DNA from 3 places in the Streptomyces sp. NPDC006879 genome. Region 1 is predicted to be linked to each of the others. Evidence: riboswitches for the same ligand, from Rfam matches in the RefSeq annotation. Region 1 holds a riboswitch; each other region holds the start of a gene.
What was found. A riboswitch is a leader RNA that binds a small molecule or an ion and turns the genes downstream of it on or off. The one in region 1 is predicted to bind cyclic di-AMP.
Positions count from the first base shown of each region.

Region 1 (4,924 bases):
CGCCGAGCTGCTTCAGCCTGGTCGCGGTGGAGAAACGGTCCCGGTTCCCGGCCATGCGTCCCGCCTCCCTGGTGAGCACACTCGAAGCCCCTGCGCCTTCGCTCCGCCGGAGGACCTCAGGAGCAAAGGGACGTCCCCGCACACGGTACGGGACCGGATGCGGGGACGTACGGAGGCTGCAACCCCGAAAGCGGTGATTAGCCCTTGAAGCGCGGGAAGGCCGAGCGACCCGCGTACACCGCGGCGTCGTCGAGGATCTCCTCGATGCGCAGCAGCTGGTTGTACTTGGCCACGCGCTCCGAACGGGCCGGCGCACCGGTCTTGATCTGGCCGCAGTTGGTGGCGACGGCCAGGTCAGCGATGGTGACGTCCTCGGTCTCGCCGGAGCGGTGGGACATCATGCACTTGAAGCCGTTGCGCTGGGCGAGCTCGACCGCGTCGAGGGTCTCGGTCAGCGAGCCGATCTGGTTCACCTTGACGAGCAGGGCGTTGGCGGAGCCCTCCTCGATGCCGCGGGCCAGGCGCTCGGGGTTGGTGACGAAGAGGTCGTCGCCGACGAGCTGCACCCTGGTGCCGAGCTTGTCAGTGATGACCTTCCAGCCGGCCCAGTCGTCCTCGAACAGCGGGTCCTCGATGGAGACCAGCGGGTACGCGGAGACGAGCTCCTCGTAGTACTCGGTCATCTCGGCGGCCGAACGGGACTGGCCCTCGAACTCGTACTTGCCTTCCTTGTAGAACTCGGAGGCGGCACAGTCGAGGGCGAGCGCGATGTCCTTGCCCGGGGCGTAGCCGGCCTCCTTGATGGCCTCAAGAATGAGGTCCAGGGCGGCGCGGTTGGACTCCAGGTTCGGGGCGAATCCACCCTCGTCGCCAAGGCCGGTGGACAGGCCCTTACGCTTCAGGACGGCCTTGAGGGTGTGGTAGACCTCGGTACCCCAGCGCAGCGCCTCGGAGAAGGACTCGGCGCCGATCGGCGCGATCATGAACTCCTGGATGTCCACGTTGGAGTCGGCGTGCGACCCACCGTTGAGGATGTTCATCATCGGAACGGGCAGCAGGTGCGCGTTCGGGCCACCGAGGTAGCGGAAGAGCGGGAGGTCCGAGGCCTCGGACGCGGCGTGGGCGACAGCCAGCGAAACACCGAGGATGGCGTTGGCGCCAAGCGAGCCCTTGTTGTCGGTGGCGTCCAGGTCGAACATGGCCTGGTCGATCAGACGCTGCTCGGTGGCGTCGTAGCCGACGAGCTCCGGGCCGATCTGCTCGATGACGGCGAGGACGGCCTTCTCGACACCCTTGCCGAGGTAGCGGTTCGGGTCCCCGTCGCGGAGCTCGATGGCCTCGAAAGCACCGGTGGAGGCGCCGGACGGCACGGCAGCACGGCCGGTGCTGCCGTCGTCGAGGCCCACCTCGACCTCGACCGTGGGGTTGCCTCGGGAGTCCAGGATTTCCCGGGCTACGACGACGTCGATGGACGGCACGAGCATCTCCTTCTGGGATGTGACGCTGGATGTGCGGTGGCGTGATGGCCTTGCGGTGGCCTGCCGCCTAGAGCCTAACCGCCTCCGGGAGCTCGACCGCCCGACTGCCCGACCCCTGGACAGAAAAAGGGGTCAAAGGCCTCCTTCAGAGGGCAAAGAAGACGGCCGCAGAAGGGTGCCGAGGTCGAGACAGAGCTCCGCCCGGCACGCGGGGACAGCCGTACGTGCCGGGCGGGAGGAGGCGGGGCCGCGGCGGACTGACGGCCGCGGCCGGCCAACCCCTAGCTCAGGTGCAGCATCTGACCCGGGTAGATCAGGTCGGCGTCACTGATGACGTCCTTGTTCAGCTCGAACAGCTTCTGCCAGCCCCCCTTGACGCCCTTCGCCTCGGCGATGGTGCCCAGGGTGTCGCCCGACTTCACCTCGTAGGAGCCGTCGCCCTTCTTGAAGCCCTGCGCCGTGGCCTGCGGGCGGGTCTGCGAACGGCTGGTCGGCGCCTGCTCGCTGCGCACCGGAGCGCTCTTCTTGACGGTGGTGCTCTTCTTGACCGTGGTGCTCTTCTTGACCGTGGTGCTCTTCTTGACCGTGGCCTTCGGAGCGGCCTTCTTCGGGGTGGCGGCGGGCTTGGAGGCGGAGGAGCCCTTGTATGCGGAGTTCGACAGGCCGACACCGCAGGACGGCCAGGCGCCCTTGCCCTGGCCGGCGAGGACCTTCTCGGCGATGGCTATCTGCTGGGACTTGCTCGCCAGGTGCGCGCTGGAGGCGTAGGCGGTGCCCCCGTAGGCGGCCCAGGTGGACGGCGAGAACTGCAGGCCGCCGTAGTAGCCGTTGCCCGTGTTGATGGACCAGTTGCCACCGGACTCGCACTGCGCGACGCGGTCCCACTCGGATGCGGTGGCGGCGTTCGCGCTACCGACGGCCATCAGCGGGGCGGCGACGGCCGCGCCGGTGACGCCGGCGAGGGTGACGATACGGGTGGCCTTGGACGGACGGCGATGCTTGCCCTTGCCCGAAAGCTGCATGGAGGTCTCCTCACCGACGCCTACGAGGTGAGCTGTCGGGTTCGGGCCAATGAGTTGCCCGGCCGAGCGTCCTAGCGCTCGGCTTCACCCCTAGCCGGTCCCTGACCACCTTTCAGTGGTCGGTCCCGGCGGAAACCTTGGGTCCCCCGCTCCTGCCTTCGGCGCTTGACGCGACGACTGTTCCCCCGTCCGCCGGCAGGACTCGGCGTGCGGTCGAAGGAGCCCGCGGTGGCGAGCGGTTCAGACCGTAGACACAGCCACTACCGATCTTCAATATCGGACAAGCTAGGAAAAACGCCCAAAACACCTAGCAGAGAACCGGCATTTACGCAGGTGAGGGGCGGAATCACCACACTCCGCCGAAGGGGCGCGCCAGTTGGGTGGAAGAGACTCATGTCTCACTTACGCGAACCAGGACATTGACCCACGCATCGGAGAAGCGGCGCGCCCCAAGTATCCCTATTTGCCGCTCAGATCGAGGCTCTGGCCAGGCTTGATGAGGTCGGCATCGGAGCCGATCACCTCTTCGTTCGCCTGATAGATCGCGGTCCAGCCACCCGCGACTCCGTGCGCGCCGGCGATATCCGTCAGGTTGTCGCCCGGCTTGACCGTGTATGCACCATCCGATGCCGCGTCAGAGAGCGCCCCGGCGGATGCACCAGAGGACTCCTCGGCCGGTTCGCCACGATGCTTGCCCGTCCCGATGGCCACAGCGGGGTCCGCGGCCGTCACTCCTGACGCGCCAGCCACGGGCGTCACGGTCGAGCCCTCGCCCACCACGCCAGGGGTGACGGGCACCTCGGGCCCGGCAGGCGTGGCGGGCGCGAGGCTCGCTGCGGGCGTGGTGGGGGCGCCCGGCGTCGCGGGGGTGGTGGGAGCGGTGGGGGTCGCAGGGGTGGTGGGAGCAACGGGGTTAGTGGGAGTGCCCGGCACCGTGGGAGTGACGGGAGTGGTGGGAGTGGTGGGAGTGACGGGAGCACCCGGGGTTGCCGAGGCGTCCGGCAGCTCGGGAGTCGCGGGCGCGGACGGCGTCACCGGGGCGGAAGGGGTTGCCGGGGCGGAGGGGGTGGCCGCGGGCTGCTCGGGCGCCTTCTCGGGCTCTTCCACCGGAAGGGAGTCCGCGGGACGAATCGGCGCCGGGGCGATCTCCCGCTTCTCCGTCCCGAGCCCGGGGTCCACATCAGGCTTGACGCTGTCCTTGACCAGTCCCGCGGGGCCTGAACACTGCGGCCAGGCCGAGGGGCCCTGAGCCGCGAGGACCTTCTCCCCGACGACTATCTGCTGCGAACGGCTGGCCAGATCGGCGCGCGGAGCGAAGTCGAGGCCACCGTTGGCCTCCCAGACCTCCTGGGTGAACTGGAGGCCGCCGTAGTAGCCGTTGCCCTGGTCGGCGCTCCAGGCGCCACCGCTCTCGCATTCGGCCACCTTGTCCCAGGTGGCCGCGTCGGCAGCCTGAGCGCCGGTGGCGGCGAGGAGCGGCAGGGCCAGCGCGGAGCCGGTGACTCCTGCGGTGACGACGAGCGCGGGGGCCTGACGGGGGCGCCGATGACGGCCATTCCCGGAGCGCATGCGGTTGCCTTTCGCGGGACTGCAGAGGACGTGGGGGCGAAAGTAGCGTCAGCCGAACACTTGTTACAAGTCGGTGCAGCTCAGATCACGCTCCGGTCACGATAGTGACGCTACGTCAACTCCTTTGTGACGTAACGGGCGTGAACTCCACAGGGAGTGTTCGCAATCCACGCATGATCAGCCCGCCCCGCCAACGCAGTTCGTCCGGATTGCCCCCAAGTCGCAAATCGGGTAGCCGGGTCAGCAAGGTGGCGAGCGCGGTCTGTCCTTCCAGCCGCGCCAGGGGCGCGCCGAGACAGTAGTGGATGCCGTGCCCGTACCCCAGGTGTTGGTTGTCGCGCCGGGACAGATCAAGGGTGTCGGGGTCCGTGAACCGCGCCGGGTCCCGATCCGCAGCCGCCAGCACGACCAACACCGGGTCCCCCGCCTCGATCCGCCGGCCGCCCAGAGTCAGGTCCTCGGTGGCGAACCGCCAGGTGGCCAACTCCACCGGCCCGTCGTAACGCAACAGTTCCTCGACCCCTGTCTCCAACAGCCCGCGCTCCCCCGCCGCCAACGAGTTCTGCAGGCGCAACCGCTGGTCCGGGTTGCGCAACAGCGCATAGGTGCCGTTGCCGATGAGGTTGACCGTGGTCTCGAAGCCTGCGAAGAGCAGGATGAAGGCCATCGCCGCGGCCTCGTTCTCCGTCAGGTGCTCGCCGTGGTCGCTCGCCCTGATCAGACCCGAGATGAGGTCCTCCCCCGGGTCGGCGCGCTTGCGGTGGATCAGATCGGCCAAGTAGGCGCGCATCTGCTTCACCGAACGGGCCACCCCGCCCCGCGGGCCGCCACCGTGCCGGATCATCATGCCGGCCC
Region 1 is NZ_JBIAGC010000023.1:13,369-18,292, reverse strand. It holds gene ACFYMC_RS18325 (septum formation initiator family protein) at 1-55, opposite strand, end outside; gene eno (phosphopyruvate hydratase) at 198-1,484, opposite strand; gene ACFYMC_RS18315 (transglycosylase family protein) at 1,760-2,500, opposite strand; cyclic di-AMP (ydaO/yuaA leader) riboswitch at 2,503-2,674, opposite strand; gene ACFYMC_RS18310 (transglycosylase family protein) at 2,960-4,069, opposite strand; gene ACFYMC_RS18305 (cytochrome P450) at 4,185-4,924, opposite strand, start outside.

Region 2 (4,924 bases), on a different contig from region 1:
GTGCGGCTACAGCCGGTCATCAGCGCCGGAGCCAGGGCAAGGCCTCCCAGGAGCGTCGTGCCGGAGAGGAAACCTCTGCGGGACAGGGTCGTGCGCTCGGACATCTCGATCCCCTCGGTGAGTGGTGCCCCGTGGTCGAGGGGCCCGTTGGTGTCGGCGCGTACCCGGCGGTTCATCCCGCATGCTGGGGGACGCCAATCCTGAGTGATAGATCCCCCTTTGGGCGTGTCGCGTCGTCTATCAGCTTTCAGCATGTGTGGTCGTACTCGTCCCATCGGTCGACTGCGCAGCCCGGACAGCTGGCGGTGATCCGAGGAAGGTGTCCACCCTTGTGGCACGGCACATCTGACGCGGCGTGTTGATCCACCGGGTACCGAGGGACAGTCCTCACACGCGTCCGTGCCGCTCGATGTCCTCGTGGAACTCGGTGAGTGCCTGGTCGGTGAGTGTGGGGCGGGTGTCGGCCACGGCCTTGAGATAGTCCCCGGTGCTGGCCGGCTCGCCCGCCCGATCCACGACTTCCCGTTCGAACGCCGTGTGAGCGCCTTTGCGGGCGGCGAATTCGATATCCGCCGGGGTGAACATCTCGCTGGCCGCCACCAGGCGTTGGAGATCGACCCGGCCAGCGGCCGAACCCAGGTAACGCTGCCAGATCGCGGCTCGGGCAGCTGGGTCCGGAGGGCCGACGGGAATCACGTAGTCGAAACGTCCGGGGCGCAGGAAAGCCAGATCCAGGGATCTGACGGAATTGGTGGCACAGATCAACAGTCGGTCGTCATGGTCACGGAATCCTGGAATAAGTTTGAGGAGTTCATTGGTGACGCCGTGGCCGGGGTCGATGGCCAGACCTGACCTGGCCCCGGCGATCTCCTCGACCTCGTCGATGAACAACAGAACGGACTGCAGTTCGGCCAGATCCGCAAAGGTGTCCCGAAGCGAGGTGGCCAAGCCACCCGAGGAGCCCGCGGCGAGGCGGGAAGGGAAGATCTCCACGAAGGGCCATTCCAGCCGGGAGGCCACGGCTTTGGCGAAGCTCGTCTTCCCGGTACCCGGTGGGCCGAAGAGGATGACGGCTTTCGGCGGGGTCACTCCGTACTGTTCGGCGAGGGAACGCTCGACCAGGGGAAGCACGATCCGCCGTTCGATCGACGCCTTCTCGCGTTCCATCCCCGCCAGGGCGTCCCACAGTCCCGGCGCGAGCACCCTGCCGCCGAGTTCGGCGAGCAGGCCGGCGTCACTCGCACCGAGGTGCTCGACCTTCTCGTAGAACACCAGGCCGTCGCGGGAACGGTAGCCGCAGTTGTCCAGAGCCGCGGTCCCGGTTGCCCCCGGCGCCAGCAGGGCGCTGATGCGGCGCACCCCACGCACGCGCAGGCGCCGTTCGAGTTCGGCGATCAGAGCGCTGCCGACTCCACGGTTGCGCCAGGTCTCGGAGAGCGCGACCAGGGTGATCCAGGCCCGTTCCCCCTGGGCCTGGGCCACTGCCATGCCCACCATGTCGTCGCCGACCACCGCGACCACGGCGGGCCCGCCGGTCCGGGCGACGGACATCACCTCGGAAACCGGGAAAACGGCCGGGAGGTCCTGTGGCGCTCGGTCCTGGTCCCAGATCTGGATGGCGCTGTCCAGGTCATCGTCGTGGAAGTCCCGCAGTCGCCACGTCGGCATCGTCCACCCACCCTTGCCGGCAAGAGCCGCCGCCTGGTCGACAGGAGCGCGGCGCCTCGCCCCTCATTGTCCGCGCCCGCGACCGGACCGGCGAGCGGGGAGGGGAGGGCGGTGGCGGCCGGTGACGCGGCAGTCACTCCGCGGGTAGGGGTGCGTGGCCGGACGCGGGTGGCTGCCGCAGGTCGCCCTCTGTACCGCGCCGCGGGGCGGTACGGGTGACTCGGTCTGAATCCGGGCGTCGGGGCCCGACGGTCCGTGGACCAACGAGCCGTGTCCCTCGCGCAGTTCCGTGGCCCGGGGGTGGCACGGCATGCCGTGCCACTCGCCCCTGCTCGGTGTCGGCCGGTACCGACGCCGGTCCGGGCGAGGAGTTACGGGCTGTCAGTTGGGGCTGCCCGAGTGGAGGTTCGTGCCATCTCCCCGACGGTCGATCGCCTTCCCGCGACGGCTTCCTTTCTCGTTCTCCCATGCGCTCGCCGGGCCGGTCCTGCTCCGCGGCGGGGTGCGACGCGTTCTTCGGGTGATGGTGGGGGTGTTTCTGGGCGGCCGTCAAAGTCATCTGGGAATTGGCGAATTACTTTGAGTGGTTGATCGAAGCGCCCGTTTCTGCGGGGGTCGCTTTGGATCGTTATGCGCGCTTAATGGGCGATTTGGGTCGTTGTGTCTTGGGGTGTCAGGTGATTTGGGTCACGGCCTTGACGGTGAAGTGATCAATGGGTGTTCCGGGGAATCCGAACACTGAAAGGAGAGTTGAAAGTTTGATCTCCGGAAGTGATCTCGAATTCACCACCGGTTAGTGCTCGGCAGTGCTTTGCGGAGAAGATTTCCGCCTTGTTCTGCGAGCTGCGCTTCGCCTAATGTCACCGTCATTCCGGGTGGAACGCCGAGTCCTGCCGCCATCTGGAACCCCACACCCATACGGCAGGAGCGGGGGACCCAGGTAAGTCGCCGGTCCGCGATGCGGAACGGCTTGGGGTGAAGTCGCACACATGTGGCGGCCGGGCATCTTCAGCCCGAACCCGACAGCTCACCTCGTAGGCGATGGAGAGGAAATTCACCATGCCTGCAAAGGGTAAGCACCGCCGTACCAAGAGGAACGCCCTCGCCCGTCGATTCCTCGTAGCGGGGACGGGAAGCGCCGTACTGGCCCTGCCCGTGATGGGCGCCGCCACCGCGCAGGCCGCTCCGAGCAGTGCGGCCGTGCTGGCCGCTCCCAAGGCCGCGGTCGCCACCACGGCGGTCGCCGCCGTACAGGCCAAGGCCTCGACGGTCACCTACGCGGTGGTCGCGGGAGACTCCCTGTCGAAGATCGCGGAGAAGCACGCGGTGAGCGGCGGCTGGAAGCAGCTGTACAGCGACAACCGCGGCGCCGTCGGAGTCGACCCCTCGCTGATCCATCCCGGGCTTGAGCTCACGATCGGCGCCAAGGCCAAGGCTTCGGCAGGAGCCGGTGGCGCGATCGCCACGGTCGCCGCGGCCGGGACGACGAGCAGCGCGAAGGCGGTCACAGCGACCCAGACAGCAGTCAAGGCCGCGGCGAAGACCTACGCCAACAACCTCGACGGGTGGATCCGCGAGTCCCTGGACATCATGGCCAAGCACGGTATTCCCGGCACTTACGCCGGTATCCACCGCAACATCATGCGTGAATCCAGCGGCAACCCGCTCGCGATCAACAACTGGGACATCAACGCGCGCAACGGCATCCCCTCCAAGGGCCTGCTCCAGGTGATCGACCCGACGTTCCGCGCCTACCACGTGCCCGGGACCTCCTTCGACTCATACGACCCGGTCGCCAACATCACCGCGGCCTGCAACTACGCCGCCAAGCGGTACGGCTCCATCGACAACGTCTTCGGCGCCTACTGACGCACCCCTCCTCCTGCCGGCCCCGGACCCCGGGGCCGGCAGCGGCGTTCCAACGCCGTCCTGGCCTGCCCCGGCTCCGCGCGCCAGGCCTCATGAGCGGGCCGGACCCGCACCCACCCCTTCGCCCCTCTGCGCTTCGGATCCGCTCGGCCGAACCGGCGCCGAAGGGGCGATCGGCCGCCGCGGATTCCACAGCCCGACGGTGAGAGCGCCGACGATCACGAGCATGCCGAGCCACACCAAGGGCCCCGGCGCACCGCCACCGACCAGGGCGTCGGTCCCCGCCGCTGCCAGCGGAGCCGTCCCTGCCAGCAGTCCGGCCCGGTCCGCGCCGACGGCAGCGACCGTCCGGTACCAGAGCACGAAGGCGGCGGCCGTGACGAGGACCGCAAGGTAGGCGATCGCCACCGCGTCCCTCACCCCCAGCCGCGCCGCCGCCGAGGTCCCCTCCGTGCACAGGGCGAGGAGCGTGAACAGCAGCGTGCCCAGCCACACCGCGTGGATGGAAACCCCGAAGGCCCCGTGCCGGGCGAGCACCGGAACGGCAAGCAAGGTGAAGGCCGCCTCGCAGGCCAGGGCGAGGGCGGCCCACGCCACTCCGGTGCCATCGGTACGGCCCAGGCCCTCCACCAGCATCCCGCCGGCCGTCACCAGCACCGCGGCGAGCAGGACCCGTCTGGTGGGGCGCCGCCGCTGGAGCAGGGGGCCAAGGACACAGAGCAGCACCGGAACGCAGGCGACGGATACCGCGATGACCGCGGGTTCGGCGTGCGCGACCCCGCGGACCACGGCCACGTTGAACAGCACCAGCCCGGTGGCTGCGACGCCCGCCAGCCACAGCCACTCGCCGCCGCGCGGAAGGGTGAGCGTGACCCGCCCCAGCCGGGCCAGCGCGAGCAGCAGCAGAGCAGCTGACGCGTAACGGATGGCCTGGGCGGTGAACAGGGGCGCCGAGTCGAGGGTGCGGGAGGCGGTGACACCGGCTCCCACCAGCGCCATGCCCACGACGCCCGGACCGACACGACGCACAGGGGACGGGGGCGGTGCTGAGCAAGAAGTTGAGATCAGGTGCATGACCTCAACCTTGGGTAGACAATGGCCCTGTGAACAGGTCCAAAGATGAGCCGGTCAAAAGGTCCATAACTACGAGCTCGGACTTCCTGCAGCTGGACATCGGCCATGTCCCTCGCGGTGGTCGTGCCGACTGGCTGGCCGAGCAACTGCGATCAGCCATCGCAGACGGTCGTCTCCAGGTGGGCAGCAGGTTGCCCGCGACCCGAGTCCTGGCCGAGGAGCTGCACATCTCGCGTGGAGTGGTGACCGAGGCCTACCGGCGCCTGGCGGAGGACGGCCAGATGGCCGGTCGGGGCCGCGCCGGCACGGTGGT
Region 2 is NZ_JBIAGC010000031.1:14,074-18,997, reverse strand. It holds gene ehuB (ectoine/hydroxyectoine ABC transporter substrate-binding protein EhuB) at 1-104, opposite strand, end outside; gene ACFYMC_RS21310 (ATP-binding protein) at 388-1,668, opposite strand; cyclic di-AMP (ydaO/yuaA leader) riboswitch at 2,540-2,724, shown strand; gene ACFYMC_RS21305 (transglycosylase SLT domain-containing protein) at 2,728-3,537, shown strand; gene ACFYMC_RS21300 (DMT family transporter) at 3,628-4,536, opposite strand; gene ACFYMC_RS21295 (PLP-dependent aminotransferase family protein) at 4,641-4,924, shown strand, end outside.
Region 2: linked by a shared signal. The riboswitch ahead of ACFYMC_RS21305 (transglycosylase SLT domain-containing protein) and the one ahead of ACFYMC_RS18315 (transglycosylase family protein) in region 1 are both predicted to bind cyclic di-AMP.

Region 3 (4,924 bases), on a different contig from region 1:
TTCGCTCAACGGCACGACGAGCTTCGAGCGCACCAACTACTTCGAGACCATGCCGACGCACCAGTTGGAGCTCGCGCTCTGGCTGGAGGCGGACCGGATGGGCTCGTTGCTGACCGCCCTGGACGACGAGTCCATGGAGAACCAGCGCGACGTGGTCAAGAACGAGCGCCGCCAGCGCTACGACAACGTCCCCTACGGCACGGCCTTCGAGCGGCTGACCGCGCTGGTGTACCCCGAGGGCCACCCCTACCACCACACGCCGATCGGTTCGATGGCCGATCTCGATGCTGCTTCCCTGGAAGACGCCCGGAACTTCTTCCGGACCTACTACGCCCCCAACAACGCCGTGCTCTCCATCGTCGGCGACATCGACCCCGAGCAGACACTTGCCTGGGTCGAGCAGTACTTCGGCTCGATTCCGGCGCACGGGGGTAAGCAGCCCCCGAGGGATGGCGCACTGCCCGAGGTGATCGGGAAGCAACTGCGCGAGGAGATCGTGGAGGAGGTGCCGGCCCGGGCGCTGATGGCGGCCTACCGCCTGCCGCACGACGGCACTCGGGAGTGTGACGCCGCCGACCTCGCGTTGACGGTCCTGGGGAGCGGGGAGTCCTCCAGGCTGCACAACCGGTTGGTGCGTCGCGACCAGACGGCCGTCGCCGCCGGGTTCGGCCTGCTGCGACTGGCCGGGGCGCCCTCCCTCGGGTGGCTGGACGTCAAGACCTCGGCGGGTGTGGAGGTGCCGGAGATCGAGGCCGCGGTCGACGAAGAGCTGGCGCGGTTCGCGGCGGAGGGCCCGACCGCCGAGGAGATGGAGCGCGCTCAGGCACAGCTGGAGCGCGAATGGCTGGACCGCCTGGGCACGGTGGCCGGTCGGGCCGACGAGCTGTGCCGCTTCGCGGTGCTCTTCGGCGATCCGCAGCTGGCGTTCACCGCGGTACAGCGAGTCCTGGACGTCACCGCCGAGGAGGTCCAGGCGGTGGCCGCGGCGCGGCTGCGCCCGGACAACCGTGGGGTGCTCGTGTACGAGCCGCGCCCGGCGGAGGAGACCGAAGTAGCAGCACAGGCCGAGGGGGCCGACCAGTGAGCGAGCGCGCGATGACCCCGACTGACGAGTCCACCCGGATGACGCAGATGACCTTTCATCCGCAGCCGCGTGCGGGCGAGGCCAAACCGTGGGCGTTTCCCGCCCCTGAGCGGTCCGTCCTGGACAACGGGCTGACCGTGCTGCGCTGCCATCGCCCCGGTCAACAGGTGGTGGCCGTGGAGATCAACCTCGACGCACCGTTGGACGCCGAACCCGAGGGCCTGGACGGGGTGGCCACGATCATGGCGCGGGCCCTGTCGGAGGGTACCGACAAGCACTCCGCCGAGGAGTTCGCAGCCGAGCTGGAGCGCTGCGGGGCCACACTCGACGCGCATGCGGACCACCCCGGTATGCGGGTGTCCCTCGAAGTGCCGGCCTCCCGGCTCTCCAAGGCGATGGGGCTGCTCGCGGAAGCCCTGCGGGCACCGGCCTTCGCGGACGGTGAGGTGGACCGCCTGGTGCGCAACCGCCTGGATGAGATCCCGCACGAGCTGGCCAACCCGGCGCGTCGGGCTGCCAAGGAGCTGTCCCGGCAGCTCTTCCCGGCCACCTCCCGGGTGTCCCGGCCGCGCCAGGGCACCGAGGAGACCGTGGCCCGGATCGATTCGGCGGCCGTGCGTGCCTTCTACGAGGCGCATGTGCGGCCCGCCACGGCGACGGTGGTGGTCGTGGGTGATCTGACGGGTATCGATCTGGAAGCCCTGCTCGCGGAGACTCTCGGTGCCTGGACGGGCGGCAGCGCCGAGCCTCGGACGGCGGAGCCGATGGCCGCGGACGACACCGGGCGGGTGGTCATCGTGGACCGCCCCGGTGCCGTCCAGACGCAGTTGCTGATCGGCCGGACCGGTCCGGACCGGCACGACCGGGTCTGGCCCGCTCAGATCGTGGGCACCTACTGCCTGGGTGGGACGCTCACCTCCCGTCTGGACCGGGTCCTGCGGGAGGAGAAGGGTTACACCTACGGCGTCCGGGCCTTCGGTCAGGTGCTGCGTTCCACCCGGGAGGGCACCGGGGCCTCGTTGCTGGCCATCAGCGGATCCGTTGACACGCCGAACACCGGCCCGGCACTGGCAGATCTCTGGGCCGTGCTGCGCACGCTTGCCTCCGGTGGCCTGACCGATGCCGAGCGGGATGCCGCGGTGCAGAACCTGGTGGGCGTGGCCCCGCTGAAGTTCGAGACGGCCGCGGCCGTCGCGGGCACGTTGGCCGATCAGGTGGAGCAGCACCTCCCGGACGACTACCAGGCGCAGTTGTACCTGCAATTGGCGCGGACGGGCACGGTCGAGGCCACGGCCGCCGCTGTCAGCGCCTTTCCCGTCGACCGGTTGGTGACGGTGCTGGTCGGCGACGCTGCTGAGATCGAGGAGCCGGTACGGGCCCTGGGCCTCGGCGAGGTCACCGTCGTGGCGAACTGACACCCGTACAACTCGGGCGGTCTTCGGGGGTCCTGGCGGTTCATCTGCCAGGACCCCATTCCTTTCGCTCTGTCCGGTTTGGTAGTGGTGGTGACGCCTTAGGGGTGTGGCGTACGCAACAAAATATCGTGTCCGTTTGGTGATCTGGTCGTGATCCGCCTAGCGTCAGTCCCGCTGTTCGTCGGCTGTAAACGCCGCATCCGCGGCACCGGACAGCGATCGCCGAGTCCCCGTCAGGCGTGAGCCTGGGGAGCCGGGGACCCATTCGTCCCTGGGGTGAATCGGCCCGCCTCGACCAGAGGTGGACCGTAGGAGACCTTCCTGCTCCGAACCCGTCAGCTAACCCGGTAGGCGAGAAGGAAGGAAAGGACCACCCTCTTTCATGGCGACTGCCACCGGTAAGCACCGCGGTTCCAGCCGTACCTCCCGCCGAACGGCGAATATCGCGAGCATCGCCACCCTGGCCACCGCCGGTGTCGTGGGCACGCTGGCCGCTCCGGCCCTCGCCGCTTCCGAGGGGCCCCAGCAGGGTGTCAGCGCCGAGGACACCGGCTTGAACGCCGTAGTGGTGGCCGACTCCCTGTCCGGCGAGATCGAGACTCAGGCCGCGGCCCAGGAGCATGCAGCCGAACTCGCCGCCGCCAAGGCCGCGGCCGAGGCGGAGGCCAAGCAGCGGGCGGAGGAGGCCCGCGAGCGCGCTGAGGCCGCCGCCAAGGCCGAACGGGAGGCGAAGGAGCGTGCGGCCCGCGAGGCCGAGCGGCAGCGCCTGTTGACCTTCGTCTCGCCTGTGGCCGGCTCCTATGTCAGCACCTCCTACAAGGCCGGCGGTGCCATGTGGTCCTCTGGTAGCCACACGGGCATCGACTTCCATGCTGCTTCCGGTACCGAGGTCCGCTCGGTGGGGCTCGGCACCGTCGTCGAGGCCGGCTGGGGCGGGGCGTACGGCAATAACGTGGTGATCAAGATGCACGACGGCACCTACACCCAGTACGGGCACCTGCTGTCCATCAAGGTGTCGGTGGGACAGCGCGTCACTCCCGGGGACCAAATAGGACTCTCCGGTTCCACGGGCAACTCCAGCGGCCCGCACCTTCACTTCGAGGCTCGTACCGGAGTTGACTACGGGTCGGACATCGACCCGATCTCCTACCTGCGCTCGCGCGGCGTCCAGCTCTGACGTCCCCGCAACTGTGCGAAGGCCCCGGCGTATTGCCGGGGCCTTCGCCGTTCCAAGAGATGCTCATGGATTCTTGAACCTCATCTGTAATAAAGCCGTGCTGCAATAGAGTCGCGAACAGCAGGCAATAGGGCGGAGGTTCGGATATGCGCGTTCCCGCGCACGCGGTGTGCACGGCCATCCGGGACGACATCGTCACGGGTGTCTTCGAGCCCGGGAGCCGGCTCACCGAGGAACTCCTCGCCCGCCGCTACGGGGTGTCGCGCGTGCCGGTCAGGGAGGCGTTGCGCACGCTGGAGTCGGAGGGGTTCGTCACCACGCGTCGCCATGCCGGTGCCTGCGTGTCCGAACCCACTGCGCAGGAGGCGGCGGACGTGTTGGAGACGCGCGTGCTGTTGGAGCCGTTGGGGGCGGCGCGTGCGGCGCAGCGGCGCACCGAGGCCCACCTGAAGGTGCTGCGCGGGCTGGTGCGGCTGGGGCAGGAGAGGGCGCGGCGGGGGGAGGGGGAGGACCTGCGTTCGTTGGGTGGCTGGTTCCACGACACGCTCACGCAGGCCTCGGGGAGTGCGGGGTTGATCTCCTTGCTGACGCAGCTGCGGCACAAGATCACCTGGATGTACACGGTGGAGGCACCTGCCCGGCCGGTGGACTCCTGGGCTGAGCACGGGGCCATCGTGGACGCCGTGGCCCGCGGTGACGCGGCGCGCGCCCGCGCGCTGACCACCCTGCACGCGGAGCGTGCCGCCCGTGCTCACCGACTCCGTCCGGCGGTGCCCGTGAGTTCTTCGCAACATTCTGTAAACATTTCCGGCGTCCGGAATTAACGGCTGCCGTATACGACAGCTGGTGTCTTTTCCCGTAGTTCGTGCGGCTGGTTTTGCCCCGTGTGGAACGGTGAATTCGCCAGAGGTTCCCGGTTCTCCGCGGCATTGAGCCTTTTCCATCTTCACTCTGAGCTGGTCAGATGAAGGGTGAGGATGGCCTGGATGAGGCTGGTGATCCGGGTGGTCGAGCACCGCAGTTTGCGGAGGAGTCGCCAGGACTTGAGGGTGGCGACGGCCTGTTCGACGAGGGCCCGGATCTTCGCGTGGGACCGGTTGACCGCCTGCTGGCCTGCGGAGAGGGTGTCCCACCGTCCCCAGCACGGGGTGCGGACCGTGCCGCCGGCGCCTCGGTATGCCTTGTCGGCCCAGCACGGGATGTCTGCTTCGGTGAGGGCGTCGACGATGCCGTGTTCGCGGGCCGCGC
Region 3 is NZ_JBIAGC010000020.1:194-5,117, reverse strand. It holds gene ACFYMC_RS17020 (M16 family metallopeptidase) at 1-1,084, shown strand, start outside; gene ACFYMC_RS17015 (M16 family metallopeptidase) at 1,132-2,499, shown strand; cyclic di-AMP (ydaO/yuaA leader) riboswitch at 2,710-2,868, shown strand; gene ACFYMC_RS17010 (M23 family metallopeptidase) at 2,882-3,676, shown strand; gene ACFYMC_RS17005 (GntR family transcriptional regulator) at 3,823-4,500, shown strand; partial or broken gene ACFYMC_RS17000 (transposase family protein) at 4,623-4,924, opposite strand, start outside.
Region 3: linked by a shared signal. The riboswitch ahead of ACFYMC_RS17010 (M23 family metallopeptidase) and the one ahead of ACFYMC_RS18315 (transglycosylase family protein) in region 1 are both predicted to bind cyclic di-AMP.